2 linked regions of the Magnetococcus marinus MC-1 genome follow. The protein of the gene in region 1 binds, or shares a complex with, the protein of each later gene. Links are inferred from orthologs where the notes say so. Each region holds a gene or a part of one and is shown in the gene's direction. Other genes may lie near its edges.

Region 1 (7,641 bases):
GCCCGCCATCTGGTAACCCATGGGGTCAAAGAGGTGCTGGTGACCAACCGCACCTTTAGCCGCGCAGTGGATCTTGCGCAGCAGTTTGATGGTCATGCTTTTCCCATCGAAGCATTGGCCGAAAATCTACATCGCGCCGATATTGTCATCTCCTCCACCGGCTCCACCGTCTATATGGTCGGGCCGGATATGGTGAAACAGGCTCTCAAAAGCCGTCGCCAACGCCCCATATTTCTTATTGATATTGCCGTACCTCGGGATTTAGATCCCGAGATCGGTCAAGTGGATAGCGCTTTTCTTTACGATATGGACGACCTTAATAAAATCGTCAACGACAACCGCCAAGACCGTGCCGAGGCCGCTCAGGCTGCCATGCAGATTATCGAGGGGGAAACCCCCCTGTTTATCCAATGGTTGGATACCCTGGATGTGGTGCCCACCATCAAACAGATGCGCCGCAAGGCCGAAGCGGCCAAAGACCAGCTCTTGCAAAAACATTTGGCAGGCTGGGATCTAAGTGATACCGACCGGCAAAGGGTCGAAAATCTGGCCCGCCAACTGGTCAATAAGTTGATGCATGATCCCACCGAACGGTTACGTAGCCTAACCAATGAGCATGACGGCGACCGTTATATCGATGCGGCCCGCAAACTCTATAAGTTGGATGACGACTAGCGGACTTCCCTTGTTTTGCGTCCTCTCTGTAACGCCCTAAACCCACAACCTTAAAGCCCTGGCGGCCTCCCTTTAGGCGGTCGCTGGAATGCCTATCAACCTTTTCATACAGAATCGCCAAGAGACCCCATGGCCATTGAAGAGAAGCTTGAATCCCTAACCAGCCGTCATGCGGAGCTTTCCGCCCACTTGGCCGACCCTACGACCGTGTCGGATTCCAAACGGTTTGCCGCCTACAGCAAAGAGTTTTCCGATCTGGAACCCGTTGTGGCAGCATGGCAGGCCCACTTGGCTATCCTGCAACAGCTCGCGGAGACCGATGAGATGTTGGCCGAGGCCGGTGATGACGCCGAGATGCGGCAGATGGCCCGCGAGGAGCGGGAAACCCTAAAAAATAAATTGGAGCAGAGTCAGAAGCATCTACACCTTATGCTGCTCCCCAAAGATCCCAATGACGACAAAAACGTGATCTTGGAAATCCGCGCCGGTACCGGCGGTGAAGAGGCTGCCCTATTTGTCTCTGACCTATTTCGCATGTATGGCCGTTTTGCCGAAATCAAAGGGTGGCGCATTGAGATGCTCTCCAGCAGCGCCACCGATCTGGGCGGCTATAAAGAGCTCATCGCCATGGTGCAGGGCAAAGGGGCCTACATGGGCCTAAAATATGAGTCGGGGGTGCATCGGGTACAGCGCATTCCAGTCACCGAGACGGGCGGACGCATTCACACCTCGGCGGTGACAGTGGCGATCCTGCCTGAAGCCGATGAGGTGGAGTTGCATATCGAAGATAAAGATCTGCGTATTGATGTCTACCGCTCATCCGGTCCTGGTGGGCAGAGCGTTAACACCACCGACTCGGCGGTGCGCATTACCCACCTGCCCACTGGCTTGGTGGTGATCTGTCAGGATGAAAAATCCCAGCACAAAAACAAAGCCAAGGCCATGAAAGTGCTACAAGCCCGTTTACTGGATGCCCAACAACAGGCGGCCGATTCGCAGCGGGCCGAAGCGCGCAAGGGACAGGTGGGCAGCGGTGACCGCTCTGAGCGGATTCGCACCTATAACTTTCCCCAGAGCCGGGTTACGGATCACCGCATCAACCTGACGTTACATAAACTTGATCAGGTGCTACAAGGAGGGTTGGCTGAGGTAGTGGATGCCTTGACCGCCCACGATCAAGCCTCCAAACTGGCCCACTTGGGCGGGGGAGATTAATCCCCCTTTATCTTTTACGTAACTTTTCTAAAGTCTTTTATGGCTTTACCTTTTTTAATAAAGACCGCTGGTCTTAATAGTGTCACGGTGCGTTTACCATGATCAAATTTGTACACCACACCGTCTGGGCCTTTGATGCCGAGTGGACCCCCGACCCTTTGGCAGGCCGCATGCTCTATAACTTAGATGAGGATCTGACCGATGCCCAGGTATTGGCGGAGATGTGGAAACAGGGGGGGGCCACCGAGGAGAACCCAACACCCTATCTAAAAACGGCGCTCTGTCGGTTTATCTCCATCGCTGCGGTGGTACGCCGTCAGCACCAGGATGGCACCATCACCGTTACCTTGATGTCCCTGCCAGAAGAGGTGGCGGATACTCAGGCACCCTATGCCAAAGAGGATGCTGTGCTCAGCCGCTTTCTCCAAGGCGTGGGTGAAAAAAAACCGCAGCTGGTGGGGTATAACTCCATTAGTGCCGATATTAAGGCGATGTTGCAACGTGGCATCATTCGTGGCATGCATCAGCCCAAATTTGCTCATCGCCCCAACAAACCGTGGGAAGGGGTTGACTACTTTGCCCGTGGCGGCGATTGGCATGTGGACCTTAAAGAGGTGGTCTCAGGGTGGGGACAGTTCACCCCCTCCCTGCATGAGATGGCAACCCTATCGGGTATTCCGGGCAAGATGGATGTGGCCGGGGATCAGGTGCCGCAAATGTGGTTGGATGGTCGTCTGGCCGATATTGTGGCCTATAATGAATTTGACGCCCTAACCACCTATCTGTTGTGGCTGCGCATGGTCCATTTTTCTGGCCATTTTGATGGGGCGACCTATCAAAATGAGCAAAATCTGGTGCGCGCCTTGATCGAACGGGAAGGGGCACAAAAGCCCCATCTGTTGGCCTATTTGCAACAGTGGGAACGCCTGACCAAGATGACCACGGCTTAATGTGGGGCGTGGAGGGGGTTATCCTCGCTTGCCGTCCGCTTACCGCTAAAAGCGGGGAACCCCTGTTGCGTGGTGGCTTCCCTACTCTATGTTGCGTCCTGCGCTTCTCTACGGTTATGGCTGGGCGTAACCTCGCTTTTAATGCGTAGATCTCATGGGTTTCGCTACCATGGAGGATCTACACTGCCCTTTTATACAAAGGTTGCCCATGTCCGAACAACTGTTTCGCCACATTCTTACTTCCCGCGTCTACGAGGCTGCGGTGGAGACCCCTTTGGAACAGTCGGCTTGGCTTTCGGCGCAGCTACGCAACCAAGTTTTTATTAAACGCGAGGATCTACAGCCTGTCTTTTCGTTTAAATTACGCGGGGCCTACAACAAAATGGCGCAGCTTACCCCTGAGCAGCGGGCCCGGGGCATTATTGCGGCCTCTGCGGGCAACCATGCGCAAGGGGTGGCCTTTAGCGCCCGTCAGTTGGGGTTATCTGCCACCATTGTGATGCCCTGCACCACCCCAGAGATCAAGGTGGGGGCGGTCAAACAGTTTGGTGCCCAGGTGGTGCTGCATGGGGATAACTACTCCATCGCCGCCGACCACTGTAAAGAGCTGGCTCAGCACAACGGCATGACCTTTATTCACCCCTTTGACGATGAGCTGGTGATCGCCGGACAGGGTACCGTGGGGCTGGAGATTATGCGCCAGAGCGGTAATCAACTGGACGCCATTTTTGTTCCGGTCGGCGGCGGGGGGTTGATTGCGGGCATTGCCACCTATGTAAAAAATCTGCTACCGCAGATCCGTATTATTGGCGTAGAACCCACCGATAGCGATGCCATGGCCCGCGCCCTAGAGGCGGGCAAGATTGTCTCTTTAGACCAAGTGGGCATCTTTGCCGATGGGGTGGCGGTGCGTGAGGTTGGTACACGCACCCTGGCGCTGTGTGAACAGTATGTGGATGAGATGGTGCGGGTCAATGTGGATGAGATCTGTACCGCCATCAAGTGGACCTATCAAGCCACCCGTGCCATTGTAGAGCCCGCAGGGGCCTTAGCGCTGGCTGGTTTACGCCGCTATGTGGCGGAAAAAGGCATAACCGGTCAACGCTTGGTGGTCATCAATAGCGGGGCCAATATGAACTTTGAGCGGCTCCGTTATGTAACCGAACGCACCATGGTTGGGGAGCAACGCGAGGCGCTGTTTGCCATCACCATACCTGAACAGCCCGGTGCTCTACGCCACTTTTGCCAAGAGGTGGTGGGGGACCATAATATTACCGAATTTAACTACCGTCTATCGGGGCGCGATGCCGCCCATATCTTTGTGGGCATTGATCTGCGTGAACCAGCCGAACGACAACTGCTCGCCCATCGGTTACAGAGTTTCCACTATCAATTTGTGGATCTTACCGAAAACGATCTGGCCAAGACCCACCTGCGTCATATGGTTGGCGGGCGTTCCCATGTGGTGCAGCATGAGCGTCTTTTGCGTTTTCGTTTCCCCGAACGGCCCGGTGCCTTGGCCCACTTTCTTACCACCATGCAGGCGGATTGGAACATCTCACTGTTTCAATACCGACTACACGGCGGGGAGTATGGTCGGGTGTTGATTGGTCTGGAGGTGCCCCCTGAGCAACACGATCAATTGCAAAGCTGCCTAGATAAGCTGGGTTTTCGCTATGTAGATGAGAGTGAGAATCCTGCCTATAAGCTGTTTCTCTAGGCGATCACATGGGTTAGACAGGAGTAAAAACCATGTTAAAACGCCATGTCTTAGCGGTCAACAGTGGTCGTGCCCAAGCCTTCATTGATATAACCGATGGGGTCAATGCCCTAATAAGCAAAGCGAAAATGCAACAGGGTCTATGCCACCTGTTTGTGCCCCATACCACCGCTGGCATCACCGTCAATGAAAACTGTGATCCCGACGTGGCTCGGGATATATTGGCGACCCTGGATCAATTGGTGCCCATCCATGGGAACTACCGCCATGCCGAAGGCAACAGCCACGCCCACCTGAAAGCAAGCTTGATGGGGCACGCTCTAAGTGTACCAATCGAGGGGGGTAAACTGTTGCTCGGTACTTGGCAAGGCCTCTATTTTACCGAATTTGACGGACCCCGCGCCCGCAAGGTCATCCTAACCCTTAGCGAGGGTTAGGGTTGCCCGCTGGGGATGCTACCGTACAAAAAAAGGGCTGGAGTTTGGCAGAACTCCAGCCCACTTTTCACGCCCACACCACCTCCGCTTAAGGGGGGGAGGAGGGAGATGGCAGGGCGATGGCAACAGCCCGGCAAGCCTAGCTGTATGCGCCATCCCTAAAGGGTGTTATCGCTACCCTTGTATCGTTCATCCTCAGTATAGAGTGAGTATCCTCTATGTTAGTTCATAATGAAATTCTAATTTTTATAGTGTGGTGCTGACCACACCCTAAAATCCCATATTTCCCCCCATAAATAACAAAAAAGCCCCCTACAGCGCGGCACAATGTAGGGGGCTTAAATCCAAATATAGACTTTATATCCGGTATGTTACAATAACAGCGTAGAAAGCGTGAACCGGTGTTGGTAAGGTGCGCCCATGGGGATTGTAACCATTTCCTGAAAAGTGTAACCCTTATGTAACAAACACTTAATCTGGATTTTTTTGGGAATCCCGCACATTTTTATGCATGCTATCCATGACAGCCCGGTAGTCCGGTTGGGAAAAGATGGCTGAACCGGCCACAAACACATTGGCCCCTGCTTCGGCTATTTTGGCGATGTTATCCGGTTTTACGCCGCCATCTACCTGGAGTTCAATGGGGCGATCCTGGCGGTTGATCATCTCCCGCACTTGGCGCACCTTGTTTAAGCTGTGGGGAATAAAGCTCTGCCCACCAAAACCGGGGTTCACACTCATCACCAATACCATATCGACCAAGTGCATGACATTTTCAATGGCGCTCACCGGGGTGGCGGGATTAATAGAAACCCCAGCCTTTTTTCCATACTCTTTGATAAGGTTAAGGGTACGATCAAGATGGTGGGTCGCCTCGGCATGCACGGTAATAATGTCACTACCCGCTTGGGCAAAGGCCTCAATGTAGGGGTCTACCGGCGAGATCATCAGGTGGACATCCAGGGGTTTGGTGGCTACCTTACGAATAGAGGCCACCACCGGTGGGCCCATGGTTAGGTTGGGCACAAAGTGGCCATCCATAACATCCACATGGATATAGTCGGCACCAGCCGCCTCTACCATACGGATCTCTTCGCCCAAGCGGGCAAAGTCAGCGGAGAGGATAGAGGGGGCTATTTTAATCATGCTGGTCTCGCTCCCGGGTAAGAGGTCGTAGGGGTCGTATCGGTTAGGGGGGATTGTGGTCAAGATGGGCGTCTGGAGCAAGGCTTTTTCACCAACAGAGGGCAAAACATGACACATCCACGGGGGTTAAGTCGTCGTCACATGCTGCAATGGGTCGTCGCTTGGGGCATGTTCACACCATGGCTCAGCGCCTGTATGCAGCGGGGTATGATTAAACCGGGTTTACACCTTGGTGCCGGTGGCATAACGGCCAACGGGCACTCCCTCATGCAGGGTGAGGCCATCCCAGCGGGAGCCCTCTTGCAGACCGATATGGGTACCCAAGCGGTGGTGGTGATAGGGCAAGATGCCCTGCTGCTGCGCCCGGAGACCCAGTTGCAGCTAGACCCCCCTACCCTGGCCCAAGTTACCGAGGCTGCTGTGGTGACCGATGCCTCCCCAAGCACCCTTGCAGAAACATTGGGGGTACCAGGATTTTTATTGCAATCCGGCGGGGTGCTCTCGGTCTTTGCACAAGGACGCCGACAGTTGCGCACCCCTCAAGCCTTGATCGGCATTCACGGTACCGGCATCTATTTAGAACTGGAAGCGCAACGCACCTACGCCTGTACCTGCTATGGAACGGTAACAATCACCCCCACCGCCAACCCGAACATGCAGGCCCGCATCCAAACCCACCATCATGATGATCCCCGCTATATTGACCGCCATGGGGATAACCTGATGGTTACAGCCCCGGTCATCAACCATACGGATGCCGAATTGACCATGCTGGAGGCCCTGGTGCTGCGTAAACCGCCCTTTATCTCCTCGATCACAGGTATCAGCCGCTATTCACTTTAGGGAGTGCCTTGCTCATGTCCCACCCGTTGATCGACACCCACGCTCACCTTTGCGATGACCGCTTTGACGCCGATCGGGACGCAGTATTGGCACGGGCGCACGCCGCCGGTGTTACCGCCATTGTGGCGGTAAGTGAAACCCTGGCCGATGCCCAACGCACCTTGGCACTGTGCGACAGCTACCCCCTGCTAAAACCGGCCTGCGGCCTCTACCCCGGATATGCCGACCTGGATCAAGCAGAGGCCATGATTGCCTTTATGCAACAGCATCAACAGCGCTGGGTGGCCATCGGTGAAGTGGGCCTGGATTATATGCTAGCTAAAGAAGAGCCGCAGCGGGCGGTGCAACGGGCGGTGCTCAGCCGTTTTGTTCAGTTGAGTGAAGCGTGGGATCTACCCCTTAACTGCCACTCACGGGGGGCGGGTAAACAGGTGGTGGAGTTGCTGCTTCAAGAGGATGCCAAAAGGGTGCAGTTGCACGCCTATCATGGACCCCACAAAGCGGCCCTACAGGCGGTGGAGGCGGGCTGGTATCTCTCCATTCCTCCGGCGGTGGTGCGTTCAGGGCAGCTACGGGAGTTGGTGGTCAAACTCCCCCTGCACGCCTTGTTGTTGGAGTCCGACAGTCCGGTGTTGGGCCCCCAAGCCGATACCCG
Region 2 (7,602 bases), 210 kb from region 1 along the record:
GCTGGGTACCTTTTTGGTGCGTTCGGGGGTGCTTAGTTCGGTACATGCGTTTGCTACCGACCCGGGCCGGGGTATGTTTATTTTAAGCTTTATGGCGGTTATGTTGCTGTTTAGCTTTGGTGTGCTGGTGTGGCGAGCCGATGCCTTAAAAGCGGAAAACCGCATGGACGCGGTGGTGTGTCGCGAGAGCACCTTCTTGTTTAATAACCTGTTCCTGTTGGTTGGGGCGATCACGGTGCTGCTGGGCACCCTCTACCCGCTCGCTTTGGAAGCGTTGATGGATGCCAAGGTCACGGTGGGCCCCCCCTACTTTAACAAGGTGTTTGTGCCGATTATGCTGGGCCTGCTTATTCTGATGGGCATTGGTCCCTTGATCTCTTGGCGGCGGGCCGCCCAGGGACAGTTAAAAAAGAACTTTTTGGTGCCGGGTCTGTTGGCCTTGGTGGGGATTCCTATCGCCCTGCTCTTGGGTGTGCAGCACCCTTACGCCATTGTTACGGTGATGATCATTCTGTTTGTGGGCAGCACCCACCTTATTGATGTACAGCGGGGCGTTGCGGCTCGCCTTCAAGCGGGTAGCCACAACCCCATTTCTGCTTTCGTTAAAATGGTCGCCCGTAACAAGCGCCGCTACGGTGGCCTGACGGTGCATATTGGCATTCTGGTTATGTGCGCGGGTTTTATTGGCAGTGGCATGTTCCAGGAGGTTCAGACCGTCATTATGCAACCCGGCGATAAGGTACGCCTTTCGGGTTGGGAGCTGACCCTGGAAAAGTACCATCAGGTGCGTAAAGATAACTGGACAGCAACCGAAGCGGTGATGCATGGCGTGCGGGAGGATGGTCTGACCGTCAGCTTGCATCCCCAAAAACGTAAGTATGATAACCATGAGATGGAGACCACCGAGGCCTCCATTATCAACTTTTTCTGGGAAGATCTCTATGTGGTGTTGGGAGATCGCATCCCTGGCAAGGGGTGGGCCATTAAAGCCTACCGCAACCCCTTGATTAGCTGGGTTTGGTATGGCTCCTTCATCATCGCGGCGGGGGCTATACTGGCACTCTTCCAGGGACGCCGTTTTAAACGCATCCAGGGGGCCTCTTAGTATGGGTAAGCTATGGAAAATCCTACTGCTTGGCGTGATTGTGGGTATCTTGGTCTTAATGGCGTTGGGACTGGGGCACGACAGCAAAAAAATTCCTACCGCCTTGTTGGATAAGCCTGCGCCCCCCTTGCGGGGACCGGCCCTTACTGGTTCGGCCACCATTGATATCGCTGACTATAAGGGCAAATGGGTTTTGGTCAATTTTTGGGGCTCTTGGTGTGGTGCCTGCGTCAGTGAGCATCCTGAATTACTGCAACTGGATCGTATTGCCAAACAGCGGGATGATTTTGCCATCATAGGCATTGATTATAAAGATACCCGCTCGGGAGCCATCTCCTTTTTGCAGCGTCATGGCACACCCAGCTACGCGATGGTTTTTGACCCCGATCAGAAGGTGGCCATTGAGTGGGGCGTGGTGCGGGCACCGGAGAGTTATTTTGTCAACCCCGCTGGGAAAATCGTCAAAAAAGAGTATGGCCCACTGATGCCTGGCTGGTTTGACAAAGTGGCACTGCCGCTTATGCGCACCCACACCCCCTCGCCCACACCAGGAGCATCCTAATGGCTCGCCTTATCATGTTGGCCTTCGTGCTGCTGCTCTCCCACGCTTTGGCACTACCGGTTTTGGCGCAACAGAGCCCGCCGGTAAATAGCCTTAAAGCGGAAGACCCCAAAGAGGGGCTGGTGCGTAAGATCGCCTCGGAGCTGCGCTGCGCGGTGTGTCAAAGTCAATCGGTCTATGACTCCAATGCCGATCTGGCTAAAGATATGTTACAGGTGGTGCGGGATAAGGTGCATGAGGGCATGCCAGAGGATGAAATCCGTCGCTATTTTCTAGACCGCTACGGCGACTATATCTATATGGAACCGGTGATGAACAGCCGTAATCTCGCCCTATGGGCAGGCCCCTTTGCCGCACTGTTGTTAGGCGGTTTGGGCTTGTGGTTTGCCATACGCAGCTGGTACCGCCCCAAGTCTACCTCGGCTGCAAGCAACAACCAGACGCCCGCGCAGGCCAAAGCCGCTGACACCATGCACAACCGTATTCAGCAAGAACTGGATCGTATTGATATGTAAAGGCGGGTTTAGGCTGCTGCACAGGTAGCGTGCTACGCGGGGGCAGCGCCACCCCAACGGATCGCTTTGTGGGTTGACACACCTCGCTACCGAGCATGCATTTGGGCGGGCTCCAGCAACAAGCAAGCGACCTTGGGCCGACCTGCTGCTCTCTTGCATGGCAAAAGATCCCTTTAACGTGCTTTCCACCAGGGGCGGCCCAACACCCCTTCTGCTGCCTAATACGGCAACTCTGCCCCATGGATTTTGGCATGTCTCAGACTGAAACTTGGACGGTCCGCCGCATTTTACAATGGACCACCGATTGGTTAAGCAAACAGGGGGTTGGCTCACCCCGTTTGGATGGAGAACTGCTGCTGGCCCACACCCTTACGCTGCGCCGCCTGGATCTCTTTTTAGACCCCGACCGCCCCCTAAGTCCAGATGAATTACAGCGCTACAAGGCCTTTATCAAACGTCGTGCGGCACGGGAACCGGTTGCCTATATCGTTGGCAAAAAACCCTTTTTACATTGGGAACTCACCGTTACAGCCGGGGTATTAATCCCCCGTCCCGAAACCGAACATCTGGTGCAAGCTGCCCAGGATTTTTTTAATCAACAACAGCGCGCCCCCCACACCATTCTGGATATTGGTACCGGCAGTGGTGCCATTTTGCTTGCCCTCTTAGACCACTTTAACGAAGCCCAAGGCATTGGTATTGACATCAGTAAAGCGGCGCTTGCCTGTGCCCAACACAATGGTGAACAGCTCAACCTCAACAACCGAGCGCAGTGGCTTTACAGTCATTTTTGTGATGATCTACCCCATGAGAGCCGCTTTGACCTGATTCTCTCCAATCCCCCCTATATCAATAGTGATGTTATCCCTACCTTAGAAGCTGAGGTTAATCAGTGGGAGCCGCGATTGGCCCTTGATGGGGGTGTTGATGGCATGCAGGCCTATCAGCAGATTATACCTGCCGCGGTGGCACGGTTAAACCCTGGGGGCCTACTCGGGGTTGAGATTGGCCATGACCAAGGCCCTCGTGTGGCAGCCCTCATGCAACAACATGGCCTGCAACAGGTGGTGGTCCACAAGGACTACGCCCAACATGATCGGGTGGTGTTGGGCCACCGCTAGCCCCGGTTTAACATCTGTTAAACGCTATGAACTGGTGCTGGTGCGGCTTACCGGGGCTTCGCCCCAGACCCCCACGAGGGCTTCGCCCCTCGACCCCACCAGAGGCCGCGGCCCCTAGAGCCGCATCACTTCCCCATTCTTTCTAGTAGGTACGGTATCAAAAAAAGGGCGGGTCGCCCTCAAGCCGACCCGCCCTTTTTGATCCCTCTGCGCTCTAACCCTATTCGGATAAGGCCGCCACCACATTGGAGCTGCTACGCAACATCGCCGTCAACTTTTGGCTGCGCTTATTAAAGTCAGCCAGATATTGCGATGGCACACTCTTACCCATAGGCAATTTAATCTGCAAGGGGTTTACCTGACGACCACGTACCCGCACCTCATAGTGCAAATGGGGACCCGTAGCGGCACCCGTGGCCCCTACATAACCAATCACTTCACCCTGTTTTACCTGAGAACCCACACTCAAACCCCGCTTAAAGGCACTCATATGGGCATAAGCCGTAGAGTAGGTGCCATTATGCTTTACCAATATCAGGTTGCCAAAGCTGCCCTTGTGCGCCCGGTAGATAATCTGACCACTGCCCGACGCCCGAATAGGGGTGCCACTGGGGGCCGCATAATCGACACCCTTGTGGGCGCGGGTAAAACCAAAAACAGGATGTTTACGCGCCAAGGAGAAACGCGAAGAGATGCGCGTAAAATCTACTGGTGCGCGGATAAACATTTTCTCCACGCTGGAACCATCGGGCTTATAATAGCCCACCTGACCACGGGGATCCTGATAACGAATTGCCTCGTAAGCATTGCCCTGGTTGACAAATTTGGCCGCCAGAATGTTACCATTCCCCACCTTGCGCCCATCGACATAGAGCTCTTCAAAGACCACGGTAAATTGGTCTCCCGCTCGAATGTCCCGGGCAAAGTCCACATCCCATTCAAACAGTCCGGCCAGACGCATCGCCAAGTTTTGTGACAGCCCCACATTACGGGCGGCCACCAACAAAGAACCGTTAATGGTACCCGCTACGCTACGTACCTGCACCTCGTAGGCTTTTTGCACCATCTCTGCGCGTAATGAATTGTCCGCTTTTTGGGCAATAAACAGCGTCTTATCTTTGGCCACCGCATAGCTAAGACCAATCAACTCATGCTTAGCATCAAAAGCCATATTCAGTTCACAACCCGGACGCAACCGCCGGGCAATATCAAAATCTGCCTGCTGCTGGGCGGCCTTGGCGACCTCAAAAGCCACAAGATTAGAGACCTCATGACGGGCCAAAATGGCACTAAACATATCCCCCGGGCGGACCTTTTCGCTCACTATCTGCTTAGCTGCCGGAAAACGTGAACGCATCTCATCGTTCTTCGCCTTGACCGCTTCTGCTGCACTGGGTTGTTCCTCTTCCGCAGCGGCATCCGCCAGGGTCACATCTTGCTCGTCCGTTTCGGCTTGCTGACCTTCAGCCTGTGCTGTTTGGGTCTGCTGTGGATCCACGACCGCCTGTTGATCAAGCGCCTGCTCCTCTTCGCTGGAAGCGTTATCCAGATGTGCTACGCTTTTAGGTGCCGGAGCAATTTTTGCGACCTTCTCACCGGTCTGACCCTCTTCGGCCTGTTCCCCGTTGGTACCATACAGTGCCGCCAAACCTGGGGACATGGTGCTGGGGGTCGCTGCGGTTTGCTGTACCTCAACCCGAGGCAAAGCAATTGAAGCGGCCAACCGCATATCTTGATCCAGCAGTTGTGCCTTAAACGATTTTAAATCCGTCGTGGTAATAACCAGCGTACGGTTTTTGCTAATGGCATAATAAAAACCACGAAAGCTATTGTGGCTGTCCCGACGAATGAGCACCGGATTGCCAGCGCGCATGTACCGTGCGAGGTCATAGAGCGGTTTGGCCTCGCGATACATCGCCAGTGCGGCCCCATAAGGAATTTCATAGCGTTGCAGCATATTTGTTATGCTGTCGCCGGGTCGAACTTGATCTTCTTGCAGAGTGGTGGTCGCCACCGCCATGACAGGTTCATCGGTCTCGGCGTGGGTACCTAAGCCCAGGGGTAGATCGACACTGGGCGCCGAGGCACGGTTAACCTCCAACTCTTGGGGGGTTATTAAGCCCGCCAACAGATCTGGCTCGATCAAAGCTTCCGGCGAGAAGATGGCCGTACGGGTTGGTTCATTGTCCAAACGAGGCGGCGTCAAAGGCAGCAAACCGGCACGGTTAAGCACCATAGCATCCTGAAATCGCTGACCGGGATGGTTCAGTGAGTGTCCCGTATGGGCATCCAACACGCGGTGGGCCACCAACCCCCCCACCGTCAAAGCACCCACCAGGAAAAAGCGCAGCCATCGACGCTCCGGGCGTTGCTGGCGTGACACAAACCCACTGGTGCGGGTGTGGGATCCCACGCGGTTAAGGTATTTTTTACTTCCAGGATTCATAGAGTTATCCGCTGACTGTATTGTATAGCCATTAAGGCAACGGGGAGAGACCCAGTGACCTTAATATGCAATTCGCAGTCCTTTTTCCGCAGACATGCTGGAAAAATTTTATGCTGCTGCGCAAGCTGCTGAATGCGTCAGGTAAAACCAGTGCAAAATAGCGTGTATGAACATGTTTTGTCAAGAATCTCGGCTTGTTATGTGACTACTACGGTCAAAAAGCTTATATAACAATATAATCATGTAATACAAGTTTAATTCGACCTATAAAAACAAATTCATAGTGTATTAACAAACGTCCTTACACTTTGAAAAAATCTCACTAAATCAATACTTAACAAAATCTATTGCGCCAACCGAACCCAAACTTGACCGGGCGTATAGGCACACCATGCCAAAAAACCCTAAACGGCCATCTTTTACTACGCCCTTTACCTCAGCTTGCCGATAAAGAGAATAGGCTATTTTTTCCGTTATGGCTTATCCAAGCAAGGCAGACTATACCCATGCAAGACACCGTCACCTTACTCGAAGAGACGCTTGCTAAGCTCAAACGAAACCCGGCTGATGTAGCGGGTGCGCAAAAAATTATACGGGATCTTATTGTTAAGGGTCCCTGTGACGGTGAACTTGCCCAGATTAAACAGCTGGTCGATACCGTCTTGACCCATTTGGTCAAACCTTCTCTTGAAAAGAGCCATGAACGACAGGCCCAACTTACCCGCTTGCAAAAGGAGCTCTCCAAACAAAGGGTCCCCGATCTAGAGAAACTGAATGGTGATCTGCAAACCATCACCCCTTGGATCACCCAGCCACCCGATTGGGACCGCCAGACCCTTGCCGAGCTGGATAAACCACCAGCCGCTTTTCGCACCCATCTGCTCAACGCCCTGCACTTACTCGGTGAAGCTGACCCATGGCTTACCGAACACCTGCAACACTTTCCACCCCAACAAGAGCCCACCTGGAAACAGCTCTACAATCTGTTAACGGAGCTGCCAAACCAAGAACTGAAACGGGAACGCCGCTGGAACCGGCAAAAGGCCGATCTTTTGCAAACCCTGCAACGTTTGGCCGAAAGCCTTAGCCAAGGTCTCAAAGATCTTGGTCAAGCGGGGGGCGAATCAGAAACCATGCTGGCCCGCCTGCAACAGAGCCCTGAAACGGTAGATCTGCTCGAACTTAAACAGGTTCTCATACAAGAGGCCGATCTCTTTCGCCGTTACGCCAAACGGGTTCACCATCAATTAGAACAGAGCAGCGACCGCTTGCAACAGGCCCACAACCGCCTAAAAAGGATGGATGAAGCGCTGCAAGCCACCCGCGATGTCAACCTGCAAGATCCCTTTACTGGCCTGCCCAACCGCTATGCGCTAAGCGCTCATCTACAACGCATGATGGAGCGCAGCCATCAGCTCGGCCACGGTTTTTCTGTCATTGGCTGTCAGGTCGACCATCTGTCAGCCGTCCTCCATAAACTGAGCGATCACAAAGCACATCGGCTGGTGGTAGCCTTGGCTGCCCGCATGTCTCGTCTGCTGAATGATGGGGAGTGGTTGGCACGCAGTGATGTAGAGCGCTTTTATGTGTTGCTCGACGAACCCGAATATGGGGTCAACCGGGCCACCGCGCTCTCCCACATGTTTCTTGGTTTACGGGAGGATTTAAAAGCCCCTTCACTACGCATACGCGCAGCCTTTGGCGTGGTCTGCTACGATAATCCGCTGGATGAAAAAGGGTTGCTGGAACAGGTCGAGCTTGCCATCAACCAAGCCCGCACGCTGCAAGATGGGGTGCGGGTGGTCAGCTACACGCCCACCGGAAATCGCCCATAGCCCACCATGGCTAAGAGC

The links.
Region 2: the proteins of prfA (region 1) and prmC are in contact, whole or in part, in a crystal structure (PDB 2B3T), measured with the Escherichia coli proteins. The link is inferred for Magnetococcus marinus MC-1 from one-to-one orthologs.

What each region holds. Positions count from the first base shown.
Region 1 is NC_008576.1:4,582,151-4,589,791, forward strand. The notes cover bases 1-2,847. They hold prfA (peptide chain release factor 1), read left to right. Parts: upstream 1-804; coding sequence 805-1,890; downstream 1,891-2,847. Other genes in these bases: hemA (glutamyl-tRNA reductase), read left to right, coding at 1-675; MMC1_RS18740 (3'-5' exonuclease), read left to right, coding at 1,989-2,840. Outside these bases: ilvA (threonine ammonia-lyase, biosynthetic), read left to right, coding at 3,049-4,560; MMC1_RS18750 (secondary thiamine-phosphate synthase enzyme YjbQ), read left to right, coding at 4,593-4,997; rpe (ribulose-phosphate 3-epimerase), read right to left, coding at 5,469-6,143; MMC1_RS18760 (FecR family protein), read left to right, coding at 6,252-6,986; MMC1_RS18765 (TatD family hydrolase), read left to right, coding at 7,001-7,641. UniProt on the Escherichia coli protein: Peptide chain release factor 1 directs the termination of translation in response to the peptide chain termination codons UAG and UAA.
Region 2 is NC_008576.1:4,372,943-4,380,544, forward strand. Bases 1,561-4,368 are described here. They hold prmC (peptide chain release factor N(5)-glutamine methyltransferase), read left to right. Parts: upstream 1,561-2,433; coding sequence 2,434-3,303; downstream 3,304-4,368. Other genes in these bases: MMC1_RS17955 (DsbE family thiol:disulfide interchange protein), read left to right, coding at 1,561-1,667; MMC1_RS17960 (cytochrome c-type biogenesis protein), read left to right, coding at 1,667-2,182; MMC1_RS20690 (peptidoglycan DD-metalloendopeptidase family protein), read right to left, coding at 3,524-4,368. Outside these bases: MMC1_RS17950 (heme lyase CcmF/NrfE family subunit), read left to right, coding at 1-1,105; more of MMC1_RS17955, read left to right, coding at 1,107-1,560; more of MMC1_RS20690, read right to left, coding at 4,369-5,749; MMC1_RS17975 (GGDEF domain-containing protein), read left to right, coding at 6,256-7,584. UniProt on the Escherichia coli protein: Methylates the class 1 translation termination release factors RF1/PrfA and RF2/PrfB on the glutamine residue of the universally conserved GGQ motif, i.e. on 'Gln-235' in RF1 and on 'Gln-252' in RF2.